2 linked regions of the Catenuloplanes niger genome follow. The protein of the gene in region 1 interacts with the protein of each later gene in a pairwise test. Links are inferred from orthologs where the notes say so. Each region holds a gene or a part of one and is shown on either strand. Other genes may lie near its edges. The genes, in order: rplA and thrS.

Region 1 (7,701 bases):
CGCCTGGAAGAGCGCAGCAGCCTTGCTGAGGTTGGCCTTCATGGCGCCGGCCAGCTTGGCCAGCAGCACCTCACGGGACTCGAGGTCGGCGAGCTTGTTGACCTCGGCGGCCGAGATGGCCTTGCCCTCGAAAACGCCGCCCTTGATGACGAGCGCGGGGTTGGCCTTCGAGAACTCACGAAGGCTCTTCGCCGCCTCGACGGGGTCGCCGGAAACGAAGGCGAGCGCGGTAGGACCGGTGAACAGCGTGTCGAGGCCCGAGATGCCCGCGTCCGTCGCAGCCCGCTTCGCGAGCGTGTTCTTCGCGACCGCGTAGGTGGTCTCGCGACCCAGCGAGCGCCGCAGCTTGGTCAGCTGCGCGACCGTCAGGCCCCGGTACTCGGTGAGCACGGTGGCGCCCGAGTTACGGAAGTGCTCCGTCAGCTCGGCGACGGCAGTGGCCTTGTCGGCCCGAACCGGCTTGTCCGCCATGTCCCTCCCTTCTCGTTGCTTGCGGCTGGTCTGCCCCGAACAACGAGAAAGCCCCGGCGCAGGACAGCGCACGGGGCCGGGCGCGGCACGAAACCGCGGCGGATCCAAAATTCCAGCGCTCGCCCTGCGCGGGTCGCCCGTCGGACGGGACCTTCGGCCGCACCGGGAGGCGCGGCGACCAGCGGTCTATGGGTGAAACTTCGACCAAGAGTAGCGGGCCGTCCCGCCATCGCCAAATCCGGGGACGCGAGAGCCGCTTAGGTTAATTCTTGAGAACTTTTCGCCCCTGAGTCGGACATCCGCTTGCCGTACGCCCCGACTGGCTCCATGATCAGCCGCCGTGCCCGCAGAGACACCCACCCAGCGCACGGCCGAGAACGGCGAGAAGGCCGGCACTCCGAAGGCCGGCACTCCCACATCCGACACGGCGACGCCGCCGGCCGCCCGGCCCGCCGCCCCGACGGCGCCCGAGGGCCCCGGGCAGTCCTGGTGGCCCGCCATCCGGATCGGCGGCGCGGTCTGGGCCTCCTCCTACCTGGCCTGGATCACCGTCACGCTCTTCACGCAGTACGGCCGGCCGCACGGCAACCCGATCGGGTTCGTGGACCTGTTGCGCGGTGGCTGGTGGCGCTACGACGCGATGGTCTTCACCCGCCTCGCGGAGAACGGCTACGGCACCCATCCGGTCGACCCGGCGTTCTTCCCGCTCTACCCGATGCTGGTCCGCGGCGCCGACATGCTGCTGCCCGGCGGCGCGAAGTTCACCGCGATCGGTGTCGCCGCGGTCGCGATGTTCGCCATGTACACGCTGCTCTACCGCCTCACGGAGGTCGAGTTCAGCCCGGCCGTGGCGGTGCGGACCTGCTGGGCGATGGCGGCCTGGCCGGTCGCGTTCTTCCTCGGCATCGGATACAACGCCTCGCTGTTCATCGCGCTGATGCTGGGCGCGGTCTACGCGATGCGCCGCGGGCACTGGTGGGTGGCCGGCGTCCTCGGCGGCTTCGCGTCCGCGACCCGCTCGGTCGGAGTGCTGCTCGCGATCGCGTTCGCCTACGAGTACCTGCGGCAGAACGGCTTCCGCTGGCGCTGGAACGTGCTCGCGGTCGGCCTGATGCCGGGCGGCCTGGTCGCGTACGCCGGCTGGTTGTGGTGGCGGTTCGGCGACCCGCTGCTGTTCCTGGAGGCGCAGAAGCCGTGGGGCCGCGAGCTGGACTGGCCGTGGGCCGGCATCGTCGACGCGGCCGAGGTGGTCGCCACCGCGCCGCTGGCGCAGAACGGCACGCTGCACAACCTGCTCGACCTGGCCGCGGTGCTGGCCCTGATCGGGCTGCTGACGCTCTGCTTCGCCGGGCCCTGGCGGATGCGCCGCGACCAGTGGATGTTGCCGCTGCTCGGCATCGCGTTGCTGCTCTTCGCGATCTCGTTCCCGGCCGGCGAGAACCGCAACCAGTCGCTGATGTCCGCGCCGCGCTTCGCGCTGGAGGTGTTCCCGGCGTTCATCATCCTGGGCCACCTGAAGCTGCCGACGCAGGTCTACGCGACGGTCGCGCTGATGCTCCAGGGCGTCCTGCTGGCCCACTTCACCGCGGGCGGCTGGGTCGGCTGACCGCCGGCCACCCGTACGCACGAAAACGCCCCCGGCCGCGACGGCCGGGGGCGTTTCTCGTCGAGCGGTACTACTCGGCGTTGTCCACGTTCTTCACGATGTTCGGGTCGACCGGGATGCCCGGGCCCATCGTGGTGGTGAAGGTGATCTTCTTCAGGAACTTGCCCTTGGCGGCGGACGGCTTGGCCCGGAGGATCTCGTCCAGCGCAGCGGCGTAGTTCTCCACCAGCTGGGCCTCGGTGAAGGAGGCCTTGCCGATGATCAGGTGGAGGTTGGAGTGCTTGTCCACCCGGAAGGTGATCTTGCCGCCCTTGATCTCCGAGACGGCCTTGGTGACGTCCATGGTCACGGTGCCGGTCTTCGGGTTCGGCATCAGGCCGCGCGGGCCCAGGATCCGCGCGATCCGGCCGATCTTGGCCATCTGGTCGGGCGTCGCGATAGCGGCGTCGAAGTCCAGCCAACCACCCTGGATGCGGGCGACGAGCTCGTCGCTGCCGACGGCGTCGGCACCGGCGGCCTCCGCCTCCTCGGCCTTGGCGCCGGCGGCGAACACGATCACGCGGACCGTCTTGCCCGTGCCGTGCGGGAGGTTGACCGTGCCGCGGACCATCTGGTCCGCCTTGCGCGGGTCGACGCCGAGGCGCATCGCGACCTCGACGGTGGGGTCGAACTTGGTGGCGGTCGTGTCCTTGGCCAGCTTGACCGCCTCGGCCGGGGTGTAGAGCTTCGACTTGTCGATCTGCTCCGAGGCCTTCTTGTATGCCTTGCTCAGTGCCATGTTCGGCGTGCTCCTGTGGTCATTGGCGGGTCACGCCCGTCTGGCGTGCCCTCCCACGGTGGGTGAGACGAGGGGGAAGGTCAGTCCTTGACCGTGATGCCCATCGACCGGGCGGTGCCGGCGATGATCTTCTCGGCCTGCTCGACGTCGTTCGCGTTCAGGTCGGACATCTTCTTCTCGGCGATCTCGCGCAGCTGGGCGCGGCTGACCGAACCGACCTTGGTGGCCTGGGGAACGCCCGAGCCCTTCTGCACACCGGCGGCCTTGAGCAGCAGACGCGCGGCCGGCGGGGTCTTCAGGATGAACGTGAACGACCGGTCCTCGTACACGCTGATCTCGGCCGGGACGATGTCGCCACGGCTCGACTCGGTCTGCGCGTTGTAGGCCTTGACGAACTCCATGATGTTCACACCGTGCTGACCCAGCGCGGGGCCGACCGGCGGCGCCGGGGTGGCCTGGCCCGCCGGCAGCTGCAGCGTGAACGTCTTGACCAGCTTCTTCTTGGGAGGCATGTCTCTTCCTGGGCTTCGAAAGGTGCGGCTTTGTCTTTGACTTCGGCGCATCTGCCGCCGGGAATGCGCCGCTGCCGCCTCGCCTAAGGCGGCACAGTCAAACAACCTGATCATCGGACAAGCGGACACGCCGAAGCGTGCCCGCGGGCCGACGTTCAAGACTAGCGCAGTCCGGGACGCGCCAGTGTGGGACGGGTCAGATCTTCGAGACCTGGTTGAAGTTCAGCTCGACCGGCGTCTCGCGACCGAAGATCGAGACCAGCACCTTGAGCTTCTGCTGGTCGGCGTTGATCTCGCTGATCGTCGCGGGCAGCGAGGCGAAGGCACCATCGGTGACGGTGACGGAGTCGCCCTCCTCGAAGTCGAGGACCTTGACCTCCACCTTGGCCTTCTTCTCCTCCTTCTCCACCGCGGGCGCCAGCCACTTCAGCACCTCGTCGAGGGAGAGCGGAGCGGGGCGGTCGGCCCGGTCGGTCGCACCGACGAAGCCGGTGACGCCCGGGGTGTTCCGGACACAGGAGTACGACTCCGGCGTGAGCTCCAGCCGGACCAGGATGTAGCCGGGGAAGACCTTCGCGCTGACCTGCTGGCGCTTGCCGTTCTTGACCTCGACCTCCTCGCGGACCGGGACCTCCACCTGGTAGATGTAGTCCTCCATGTCCAGCGAGGTGATGCGGGTCTCGAGGTTGGTCTTGACCTTGTTCTCGTAGCCGGCGTACGAGTGCACCACGTACCAGTCGCCGGGCGCGTAACGCAGCTTCTGCCGCAGCTCCGCGACCGGGTCGTAGTCCTCGTCGTCCTCCGCCGGGGCGGCCGCGACCGGCGCGGTCTCGACCTCCGGCTCGCTGGCGGCCTCGGCCGACTCGTCGTCGGCCGCGGCGAGCTCGCCATTGGCCGTGGCGATCGACGACTGCTCGTCGACGCCGTCGGTCTCGTCGTACTCAGGCACGCTTGCTCACTTCCATAAACAAATCGAACTCGGCCGGACCGGTCGCGGCTCAGCCGAAGATGGCCAGGATGCCCTTGGCGAAGCCGAAGTCCAGCAGGGCCACGATCGTCATCATGACCGCGACGAACACGATCACAACGGCGGTGTAGGTCAGCAGCTCGTTCCGCGTCGGCCAGATGACCTTACGAAGCTCGGCCACGACCTCGCGGAAGAACCGGCCGAGTCGCGCGAACGGGCCGCGGCCGGGCTTCTTCTCCTTGGAGGGGCTGTCGGCCGCCTCGGTCTTGGCCTTGGACAGCGTGGCGGTGCCGCCACGCGAGACGGGCTCGTCCGCGACGTCATCCTCGTCCTCGACGGCGTCCTCGAACGTCTCGTCGTTCAGGTTGTCGTCGGCGGGGTCCTCGCCGCGTCGCTTCCTCTCGGCCACTTCGCCCTCTTCCATCGCGGGGTCGTTGGTCAGACGCAAACGCATGAACGTTGACGCCCTTACACGCCCGCCGCCCGACGGTCCGGGTTGCGGCGGCGGATCCGGCTGACACCGCCCGGGCTGACACCGCGGCCGATCCTCGGCGAAGTTGCCGCACACCACCACCACGGGATCAACGCTGTTAACCAGCGCAATCCCCGGGCCGGTTAGGCCTTAGGCGCAGGGGTGACAGGACTTGAACCTGCAGCCTGCGGTTTTGGAGACCGCTGCTCTGCCAATTGAGCTACACCCCTTTGAGGAAGTCACGAGCCGTGACTACCCCACGGCGCACCAGTGTACGGGTAGCCGGCGGACTTTCCCAACCGGCCACCCCCATAACTGGCGCGCCACCCCCTCAGGGGCGCTTGATAACGGCCTTGGCCTGGGCCAACACCTTCACGCCGGCGCAGGTCGCGGTCAGGTCGAGCCGCACCAGGCCCGGGTCGTCCGTGTCCTTCGCCACCGCGGAGACCTCGACCTCGGTTCCCTCCTCGGTGTCCGGCACCTCGACCGGGCGGGTGAAGCGGACGCCGTACTCGACGATCGCGTCCGGGCGGCCGGCCCACGTGGTGACCGCGCGGCCGACCAGCGCCATGGTGAGCATGCCGTGCGCGATCACGCCCGGCAGGCCGACCTTGGCCGCGAAGCTCTCGCTCCAGTGGATCGGGTTGAAGTCGCCGGAGGCGCCCGCGTACCGCACGAGGTCGGCCCGGGTCACCCGGTAGCGCTGCGTGGGAAGCTCCATCGTGCTCAACCCTCCTCGCCGCGGACCACGAACATGGTCCAGACCGTGACGACCGCCTCGCCCGCGCTGGTGCTGATCTCGCTGCGGGTGGTCAGGAAGTCGTGTCCGCCGCGCGCGTTGATGCTCTCGATCGAGTTCACGCACACCAGCTCGTCCCCGGCGGTCACCGGACGGCGGTAGGCGAAGCGCTGGTCGCCGTGGACCACCCGGCTGTAGTCGACGCCGAGCGCCGGGTCCTCGACGATCTGGCGGCTCGTGGCCATGCTCAGCACCATCGGGAACGTCGGCGGCGCGATCACGTCCGGGTGGCCGAGCGCACGCGCGGCCTCCGGGTCGTGATAGGCCGCGTCCTCGGCGCCGATCGCGGTCGCGAACTCACGGATCTTCTCGCGCCCCACCTGGTAGGGCGCGCTGGGCGGGTAGCTGCGCCCGGTAAACGACTGGTCCAACCCCATGGGCGGACACCCTACCGGCCCGCCGGACGCACTCAGGGCGCCCCCGGATCACCGGGGACGCCCTGAGGATGCGTGTGTCTGCCGCGACCGGGTCAGCGGGTCTCGCGGTGGAGCGTGTGCTTGCCGTCCCGGGGGCAGAACTTCTTCAGCTCGACGCGGTCCGGGTCGTTACGGCGGTTCTTACGCGTGATGTAGTTGCGCTCCTTGCACTCCACACACGCCAAGGTGATCTTGGGACGGACGTCGGTCGCCTTAGCCACGGCGGGGTGCCTTCCTCGAAACGCGGGGTGAAAATCCCTACGACCTGAATACTACGACGTACCAGCGTAGGAGATTGACCACGCGGTACGCAAAGTGGGGGCCGACGTGGTGCACCCCCGGACCGGGGATCAGGACCCCGGACGTAAGTAGCGGTGGCCGGACTTGAACCGGCGACACAGCGATTATGAGCCGCTTGCTCTGCCATCTGAGCTACACCGCCGCGATCCAGGCCGCGTGCCCGCGTGGGCAGGCAAAGCCTGAGGGTCGGTTGTCACTCCGACCGAAGAGCCCCCTTACGGAATCGAACCGTAGACCTTCTCCTTACCATGGAGACGCTCTGCCGACTGAGCTAAGGGGGCCTACCCGCCTGGGAACTTGTCGCTCCCGTGACGTGCAGGCATAAGCGTACACGGCCACTTTCGCCAGGCGAAATCGGATACCCCTCGGCGCGTCGCACCTCGCGAATACGCAGGTCAGGGACGGTTTCAGGGCACCGCGCGGAGTCGGCGGAACTCGCCGGACGGGGTCGCCTCCACCTCGGTCTGCGCCCAGTACCAGGCCTCCAGCCGCTCGTACGGCAGCGGCCGGCTGAACAGGAAGCCCTGCCCGATCTCGCACCCCATGTCGGTGAGCAGATCCAGCGCCAGCTCGCTCTCCACGCCCTCGGCCACCGCGCTGAGCCCGAACTGGCGGGCCAGCATCACGGCCGCCCGCACCACCGCCAGGTCGCCCGGGTCCGTCGCCATGCCCTGGACGAACCGGCGGTCCACCTTCAGCTCCACGATCGGCAGCTGCCGCAGGTAGCCGAACGAGGAGGCACCGACGCCGAAGTCGTCCACGGAGATCCGGACGCCGAGGTCCCGCAACCGGCGCAGCACCGGCAGCGGCCGCTCGTTCTCCACGGTCAGCGCCGGCTGCCCGATCTCGAAGGTGACCCGGCCGGCCGTCACGCCGTAGTGCTCCAGCAGCGCCTTGACCTGTGCCGGGAAGTCCGGCTCGTCGAGCAGCCGGGCGGAGATGTTGACCGCGATGGCGAGCGGGTCACCGGAGTCCGGCCAGTCCCGGCAGCGCTGCAGCCCGGCGCGGAGCACCGCCTCGGTGAGCGCGCCGATCTGCCCGGTGTTCTCCGCCACCGCCACGAAGTCCTCCGGCGAGACCGTGCCGAGCACCGGGTGCTCCCACCGGGCCAGGCACTCCACGCCGACCAGGCGCCGGTCCGCGAGCGTCACCTTGGGCTGGAAGTAGACCTCGATCTCGTCCCGCTCCAGCGCCTGCCGCAGATCGTCCGCGAGCCCCAGCCGCCGGGTGACCCGCGACTCCAGGCCGGCGTGGAAGCGCTGCACGCCGGACGGCGACGTCCGGGCCGCGGCGCACGCCAGTTTCGCCCGCTGCAGCAGGCGGTCCGCCTTGTCCGCGTGGCCGAACTCGCCGCGGCTGTCGTCCGGGTGCACGGCCACG
Region 2 (7,676 bases), 1.5 Mb from region 1 along the record:
GTCGCGGACCTCTCCGAGCGGATCGCCGCGCTGCAGGCCGAGCGGAACGAGGCCGACCACGAGGTCAGCCGGCGCAAGCTGGCGCGCAAGACCGCGGAGCGGGCGGCGAGCGCGGCCCGGCGCCGGCACGGGGACGCCGCGGCCGCGCTGGAGGCGTCCGGTGCCACCCCGGACCGCGGCGCCGCCGAACCGTTCGTCGAGCCTGCGGCGCCGTTCGCCGACGGTGGCCGGCGGAAAGGTGCGGCGCGCCGGGGCAGGACTGACCGGGGCGGGCCGGCCAAGGCAGAATCGGGCGCGTGACCCCCGACCAGGCGGCGGCTGCCGCGAAGGCGCACATACTGCGTCTCGGCGGGGCGTTCGCGGAGGACCCGCTGACGCTGCAGCGCGCGCGGCGGCTCGGTCTCTCCGGCTGGGCGTACTACGTGGCCGCGCGCGGCGGCGCGCTCGGCGACGTGCGGGCGGACACGGTGGCCGCCGCGCTGGGTTTCATAGCGCCGGACGCGGTCTCGGACGGCTGGGACGCGGCCGCGACCGTGCTGCCGCCGTCGAAGATAGCGGCCGAGCACCTGGCCGAGTGCGCGCGCTGGGGCGTGGAGCGGCTGTCCACGTTCCCACGGCTGGCCCGGCTGATCGAGCTGTGCCGGCGGGTGGTGCTGGCCGCGGACCCGGCCGGACTGCCGCTGTTCGCCGCGTGGCGGGCGATGCCGGTGCCGGACCAGCGGGCCGGCGGCCAGGCCGCGATCCTGCTGCACCTGCTGCGCGAGCACCGCACCGGGGCGCACCTGATCGCCGCCCGGGTGAGCGGTCTGAGCCCGCTGGAGGCGGTGATCTCCGGGCCCGAGGGCGAGGCGGGGGCGGTGGCGTACGGCTGGCAGCCGCCCTACCCGAAGGTGCCGCCGCTGATCCGGCGGCGGCTCTGGGCGGACGCGGTCACCGACCGGATAGCCGGCCAGGCCTACGAGGTGCTTTCCCTGACCGAGCGCGCGGAACTGCTCGGCCTGCTGGAGTCCGCGTCCGCCATCGTCTGGCCCGACGACTGACCGGCGGGGGAGCGGTCAGTCGGGTTTGGCGGTGCGGGTCGGGCGGGCGCGCAGCTCGGCCACGTAGTCGTCGGGCGCACCGGCCGCCTGGGCCGCGTTCGCGATCTCGGTCAGGTACCACGAGGTGGGCAGGCCGCCCTCGTACCCGTTGAGCACGTAGACCCACGCGGTGACCTCGCCCTCGAGGGTGGCGACCCGCACGGTCAGCTTCCGGTAGGTGCCGGAGTTCACCCCCTCGACCTCGTCGAGTTGGGCGGCGTCGAACTCGTCGACGTCGTAGAGGGCCACGAACACGCGGTCGCCCGGCGACTCCACCACCGTGGTGACGGCGCCCTCCCAACCGAGGACGTCCTCCCCGGCGAAGGTCAGCCGCCACCCCTCCAGCCACCCGACCCCGATCATGGGCGAGTGCGGAGCGTAAGCATGCATGCGGGCTGGGTCGAGGTTTGAGCCATACGCGGCGTAATGACGCACGGCGATGACGATAGCCCGGCGGACGGTTGGGGGAGAATATGACCGAGCGTGTCGTATCTGGTTTACGGGGAAAAACCAGATCGTGGTCGGGAGGAACTGGGCATGAGCAGTGCGGTGGCAGGTGGAATCGTCATCATCGGTGGCGGTCCGGCCGGATATGAGGCGGCGCTCGTCGCCGCGCAGCTGGGGGCCGAGGTGACGGTGGTCGAGCAGGACGGCGCGGGCGGTGCCTGCGTGCTGTTCGACTGCGTACCCTCGAAGACCTTCATCGCCAGTTCGGGCGTGGTGACGGCGTTCCGGGACACGGAGGAGTTCGGCATCGACTCCGACGGCCTGGAGGCGGTGACCGTGGACGCACCCGCCGTGCACGCCCGGGTGAAGCGGCTGGCGCTGGCGCAGTCGTCGGACATCCACGACAAGCTGATCAAGGCGGGTGTGACCATGGTGTCCGGCCGGGCGCGGCTGGGCGACGACACGCTGGGTCACACCCACCGGGTGCTGGTCACGCCGGACAATGGTGACGCTGAGTATTCAATCGATGCCCGCACGGTTCTGATCGCCACCGGAGCCACGCCGCGTCAGCTCCCGTCCGCGATGCCGGACGGCGAGCGCATCCTGACCTGGCGGGAGATCTACGACCTGCCGGAACTGCCGGACCACCTGATCGTGATCGGGTCCGGCGTGACCGGTGCGGAGTTCGCCAGCGCCTACCTGGCGATGGGAATTAACGTGACGTTGGTCTCCAGCCGGGACCGGGTCATGCCGCACGAGGACGCGGACGCCGCGATGGCGATCGAGCGCGTCTTCCGGTCCCGCGGCATGAACATCCTGAACAACTCGCGGGCCGAGTCGGTCATCCGCGGCGGCGAGGGCGTCAAGGTGACGCTGGCGGACGGCCGCGAGGTCTTCGGCTCGCACGCGCTGATGGCGGTCGGCTCGATCCCGAACACCCAGGACCTGGGCCTCGAGGAGTACGGCGTGGAGGTGGCCCGCGGTGGCTACGTCACGGTCGACCGCACCTCGCGCACGAACGTGCCCGGCATCTACGCGGCCGGCGACTGCACCGGCGTGCTGCCGCTGGCCAGCGTGGCCGCGATGCAGGGCCGGATCGCGATGTGGCACGCGCTCGGCGACGCGGTCCGCCCGCTGCGCCTGCGCACCGTGGCGGCGAACGTCTTCACCGACCCGGAACTGGCCACGGTCGGCGTCTCGCAGGACGAGGTGGACTCCGGCCGGGTCACCGCCCGCCAGGTGATGCTGCCGCTGAACGGCAACGCCCGGGCCAAGATGGACGACCTGCACGACGGCTTCGTGAAGATGTTCTGCCGGCCGAGCGGGCAGGTGATCGGCGGCGTGGTGGTGGCGCCGAAGGCCAGCGAGCTGATCCAGCAGATCGCGCTCGCGGTGGAGAACAACCTGACCGTGGACCAGCTGGCCCAGACCATCACGATCTACCCGTCGCTGTCCGGGTCGGTCGCGGAGGCGGCGCGCCAGCTCATGCTGCACGATCTCGAGTAGTCGATCTATGCCGTGACTCACCGGGGCGAAACGTCCCCATATGGCGCTCGGCGAGCCGCGCGGCGCGTACCGTAGAGGGGCCCACGACATCGGGTCCCCCGTTCTCGATGTCGGGCGTCGGCACCCGCCCAGCCGGTCGCTCGCGATGCCGGCCGGTGACGAGCGGTGCCGGGGCCGCCGGCAGGTCCCGTGCCGGCGGCCCGCTCAGCGGTCGGCCGCCGGAAAACGGCTACGGAAAACGACTCCCGTACGGGTACGGTGCACACATGCGATACGGCCAGCTGACGACGACGCCGGGTTCTCCCCGGCGGCGACTGTTGCTGCGCTGACGCAGATCGACACACGCAGGCCCCGGGGCGCTCACGCTCCGGGGCCTGCGTCGTTCTCTGCTCCGAGCGGGCGGCCTCGGCCGTACCCCGAAGGAGTCTTGTCATGATCGATCACCGCAGGCTGGGCCGGGAACTCGAACTGTTCGCGACCGACCCGCTGGCCGGCTCCGGCATGCCGCTGTGGCTGCCGGACGGCGCGGCCGCCCGGCACGCCGTGGAGGAGTACCTGCGCGAGGAGGAACGGCGCGCCGGGTACCAGCACGTCAACTCGCCGCCGCTCGGCAAGAAGGAGTTGTACCTGACCAGCGGGCACCTGCCGCACTACGCGGACGACATGTTCCCGGTGATGGCGCTCTCCGCCGACGACGAGTTCGTGCTGAGACCGTCCGCGTGCCCGCACCACGCGCTGATCTACCGGTCCCGCGGCCGCTCCTACCGGGACCTGCCGCTGCGGATCGCGGAACTGGGCGGCATGTACCGGGCGGAACGCTCGGGCGTGCTCGGCGGGCTCAGCCGGGTGCGCGGCATGTGGCTCAACGACGCGCACGTGTTCGCGCCGCTGTCACAGGTCGCCGACGAGGTCGACCTGGTGCTGCGCATGATCGACAAGGTGCACGCGGCGCTCGGCGTGAAACCGGCCGGCTTCCGCCTGTCGCTGCGCGGCGACGGCCCGAAATACGTCGGCGAGGGCGCGATGTGGGACCGCGCCGAGGCGATCCTGCGGGACGTACTGCGCGCGTCCGGGCGGGAGTTCGTGGCGGAGCCGGGCGAGGCCGCGTTCTACGGGCCGAAGATCGACATCCAGGTGGCGGACGCGGCCGGCCGGGAGATGACCCTCTCCACCGTCCAGCTCGACTTCCACCAGCCGGCCCGGTTCGACCTCTCCTACGTGGACGCGGCCGGTGCCCGCCAGGTACCGGTGATGATCCACCGCAGTCTGGCCGGCAGCATGGAGCGGCTGTTCGCGTACCTGATCGAGGTGCACGAGGGGGCGTTCCCACTGTGGTACGCCCCCCGCCAGCTCCAGGTGCTGCCGATCTCCGCCGCGCAGGACGACGCGGCACGCGAGTTCTGCCGCGCGGCGGTGTACGCCGGGCTCCGCGCGGAGGTGGTGGCGGACGGCTCCGTGTCGTCCCGGGTACGACGCTCCGCACAGCAGCGCGTGCCGTACGCGGCCATCATCGGCCCGGCCGAGGCGGCATCCGGCGAGGTCTCGCTGCGCCCACGCAACCGGCCCGGCCTCGCCCCGATGCCGGCCGACGCGGCACTGCGCCGCCTCGTCACCGAGGCGAACCCGCACCTGGCCTAGGGACGACACGACCGGCGAACCGAGAAAGCCCGAAACGACAGGGCCGTCTTCCCGCTTCCGGCGTGGTCACTTCGGGCGTGCTCCCGCGGGCACCGGTCGTCGCAGGGCTCCTCCCTGCACGACGCGTGGTCGGCCGGGAAACACCCCGGCGGCGGGCCGCGGCATCCGCCGCGACCCGCCGCCATCCGTGGGGTGCTGTGGTCCGGCGCCATCCGTGGGGTGCTGTGGTCCGGCGCCATCCGTGAGGTGCTGTGGTCCGCCGCCACCCGTCGGGCGCCGCGACCCGCCAGGCGCCCGGTGGCGGCGGATGCCGCTTTTCGCCGTTACCCGGTGAGTGCCCAGTGCCGCTTCCCGTCGTCACCCGGCGGGTGCGGTTCCGCAATGCCGTTTCTCGCTGGTGGGTGCGAGTTCCGTGGTGTTGCTTCCCGCCGTCGTCCGATGGGTGCCGGGTTCCGGCATTGCCGCTTTGCCGTCGTTCGGCGAGTGCGAGGTGCCGGTGGATGCCATTTCTCGTCGTCGCCCGGCGAGTGCCGTATCCCGGCGATTTCCACGGCCCACCGTCACCCGACGCGGCGCGGTTCGGCTTGCCACGCCTCGCGGCTCGGTTCGGTTCGTGGGTTGCCATGCCGCGTGGCCGGCCATGCGCCACGGCCCAGCTTGCTTCGCGGCGCGGGTTCCCTCGCGGCCCGGTTGCCATGCGGCGCCGGTTGCCTCCCGTTTCGTCTCGGGCCGCGTCTCGTCTTGCGCCGCGTTTCGCCTCGGGCCGCGTTTCGTCTCGGGCCGCGTCTCGCGCCGTGCCGTGTCTCGCGGCGCCGCGCCGCGCGGCCAGACGTGCGTCCTGGCGCGGCGATGCTTCGCGGCGCGGGTTGCCATGCGGTGCGGTTCGCTACCGCCGGGCGGATCCGGTCCCGCAACCGGCACAACCCACCCACGGCCGGCGCCACCGCGGCGCGGGTTGCTTCGCGGCGCGGCTTGCCATGCGGTCCGGCTCGCCTCGCGGCCCTGGTTGCCGTGCCGCGGGGCTTGCCATGGGTCACGGCGCGGCTTGCTTCGCGGGCGGGTCCGCGCCGCGCGGGTTGCCACGCGGCGCGGATTGCCACGCCGCGCGGGTTGCCACGCGGCGCGGATTGCCACGCCGCGCGGGTTGCCACGCGGCGCGGGTTATGTCACGGCGTTACGCCACGGCGCGGCGGCGGAAGCCGCGGAGGCCGGTGGCCGTGAAGGCGATGCCGAAGCCGGCCAGCGCGAGCAGGGAGATCCACGGGGCGATGTGCGGGATCTGTGGCATCGACGCGGCCCGGACCGCCTCGGACAGGTAGGTGAGCGGGTTGAACAGCGTGACCACCTGGAACCAGGGCAGCGACTCCAGTGACTTCCACGGGTACTGGGAGGCGCCGGTGAACATCAGCGGCGTCATGATCACTGCGAACACGATGCTGATCTTCGAGGGTGGCACCATCGTGCCGAGCGTGAGCCCGATCGCCGCGCCCACCCAGCCGCCCAGGAGCAGGGCCACGACCAGCAGCGGTACGCCGGCGGTGTGCCACGGCACGTCGCCGAGCACCAGGAAGCCGATCGGGTACATGATCACCACGGACGCGATCGAACGGATCATCGCGAGCACGATCTTCTCGGCCGCGACCGCCCAGGTGGGCAGCGGTGCCAGCAGCCGGTCCTCGATCTCCATCGTGAACGAGAACTCCATGATCAACGGGAACGACACGGTCTGCAGCGCGGTCAGGAACGCGGCCAGCGCCACGATGCCGGGCAGCAGCAGGAGCGAGTACTCCGTCGACACGTACCCGCCGGCGTTGAGCACCTTCGCGAAGACGAAGAGCATGAAGAGTGGCTGGAGCGCGGTCTGCGCGAGGAAGACCCACAGCTCCTTGCCGGTGACGAAGACGTCCCGCCAGAGGATCGCGGTGAACGCGCTCAACGCGGACGGCCGTGGCGCGGCCGCGGGTGCGGTCCCGGTCGGCGTGGTGTCGGTCAGCGTGGTCATCGCAGACCCCTTCCGGTCAGGTCGATGAAGACGTCCTCCAGGCTCGGTTCGCCGATCTGCACGTTCGCCAGCGTGGCCGCGCGCGCGTCGAGCACCGAGACGACCGGGCCCAGCAGGCCGGCCGGCGCACGGTCCAGGTAGAGCCGCAGGGTGACCGGGTCACCGTCCTGCGGCGCGGCCGGGCCGGGTGGCCGGCCACCACCGCCGCCGCGGGCCGAGGCCGCCGTGGCCATCGCGGCCATCGCGGCCCTCGCGGGCGGGGCCGGGGCCGCGCCCGCGCCGGGGACCTGCTCGCCCCGGGCCACGCCGTCGATCTCGGCGAGCGCGGCGATCAGCTTCTCCGGGTACTCCCCGGGCGCGGGCGTCACGCTCAGCTCCAGCACCGCCTGCCCGGTCAGCCGGCGGGTGAGCGCCGCCGGCGTGTCCAGCGCCAGCAGCCTGCCGTGGTCGACGATGCCGACCCGGTCCGACATCTCCGCGGCCTCGTCCATGTCGTGCGTGGTCAGCACCACGGTCACGCCGCGGTCGCGCATCTCGCGGACCCGCTCCCACAGGAAGATCCGCGACTGCGGGTCCAGCCCGGTGGTCGGCTCGTCCAGGAAGAGCACGGCCGGCTCGTGCATCATCGACCGCGCGATCATCAGGCGCTGTGCCATGCCGCCCGAGTAGGCGTCGAGCTTCTTGTTCGCCTGCTCGGCCAGCCCGAACTGCTCCAGCAGTTCGTCGGCGCGGGCGTTCCGGTACGCCCGGGAGAACCCGTGGTAGGCCGCGTGGAAGGTGAGGTTCTGCCGGGGGGTGAGCGACCGGTCCAGGTTGCTGCGCTGCGGCACCACCGCGAACGAGCTGCGCGCCCGGACCCCGTCGCGGATCACGTCCCGGCCGGCCACGCTCGCGCTGCCGCTGGTCGCCCGCACGCGCGTGGTCAGGATGCCGATGGTGGTCGACTTGCCGGCGCCGTTCGGCCCGAGCAGGCCGAAGATCTCGCCGGGCGTCACGTCGAAGGT

What was found.
Region 2: the proteins of rplA (region 1) and thrS interact in binary tests that used the Escherichia coli proteins (3 or more experiments, as listed by UniProt). The link is inferred for Catenuloplanes niger from one-to-one orthologs.

What each region holds. Positions count from the first base shown.
Region 1 is NZ_JAVDYC010000001.1:3,620,842-3,628,542, forward strand. What follows is about bases 1,002-3,823. They hold rplA (50S ribosomal protein L1), read right to left. Parts: upstream 2,856-3,823; coding sequence 2,148-2,855; downstream 1,002-2,147. Other genes in these bases: J2S44_RS15755 (mannosyltransferase family protein), read left to right, coding at 1,002-2,077; rplK (50S ribosomal protein L11), read right to left, coding at 2,936-3,367; nusG (transcription termination/antitermination protein NusG), read right to left, coding at 3,564-3,823. In the rest of the region: rplJ (50S ribosomal protein L10), read right to left, coding at 1-471; more of J2S44_RS15755, read left to right, coding at 812-1,001; more of nusG, read right to left, coding at 3,824-4,316; preprotein translocase subunit SecE, read right to left, coding at 4,366-4,743; J2S44_RS15785 (MaoC family dehydratase), read right to left, coding at 5,138-5,527; J2S44_RS15790 (FAS1-like dehydratase domain-containing protein), read right to left, coding at 5,533-5,982; rpmG (50S ribosomal protein L33), read right to left, coding at 6,075-6,242; J2S44_RS15810 (putative bifunctional diguanylate cyclase/phosphodiesterase), read right to left, coding at 6,729-7,701. UniProt on the Escherichia coli protein: One of the primary rRNA binding proteins, it binds very close to the 3'-end of the 23S rRNA. Forms part of the L1 stalk. It is often not seen in high-resolution crystal structures, but can be seen in cryo_EM and 3D reconstruction models.
Region 2 is NZ_JAVDYC010000001.1:5,116,077-5,123,752, forward strand. What follows is about bases 2,771-5,567. They hold thrS (threonine--tRNA ligase), read left to right. Parts: upstream 2,771-3,464; coding sequence 3,465-4,670; downstream 4,671-5,567. Other genes in these bases: J2S44_RS22745 (NAD(P)H-quinone dehydrogenase), read left to right, coding at 2,771-3,032. In the rest of the region: J2S44_RS22735 (SCO6745 family protein), read left to right, coding at 297-1,040; J2S44_RS22740 (gamma-glutamylcyclotransferase family protein), read right to left, coding at 1,056-1,514; more of J2S44_RS22745, read left to right, coding at 1,617-2,770; J2S44_RS22755 (ABC transporter permease), read right to left, coding at 5,845-6,672; J2S44_RS22760 (ABC transporter ATP-binding protein), read right to left, coding at 6,669-7,676. UniProt on the Escherichia coli protein: Catalyzes the attachment of threonine to tRNA(Thr) in a two-step reaction: L-threonine is first activated by ATP to form Thr-AMP and then transferred to the acceptor end of tRNA(Thr). The rate-limiting step is amino acid activation in the presence of tRNA.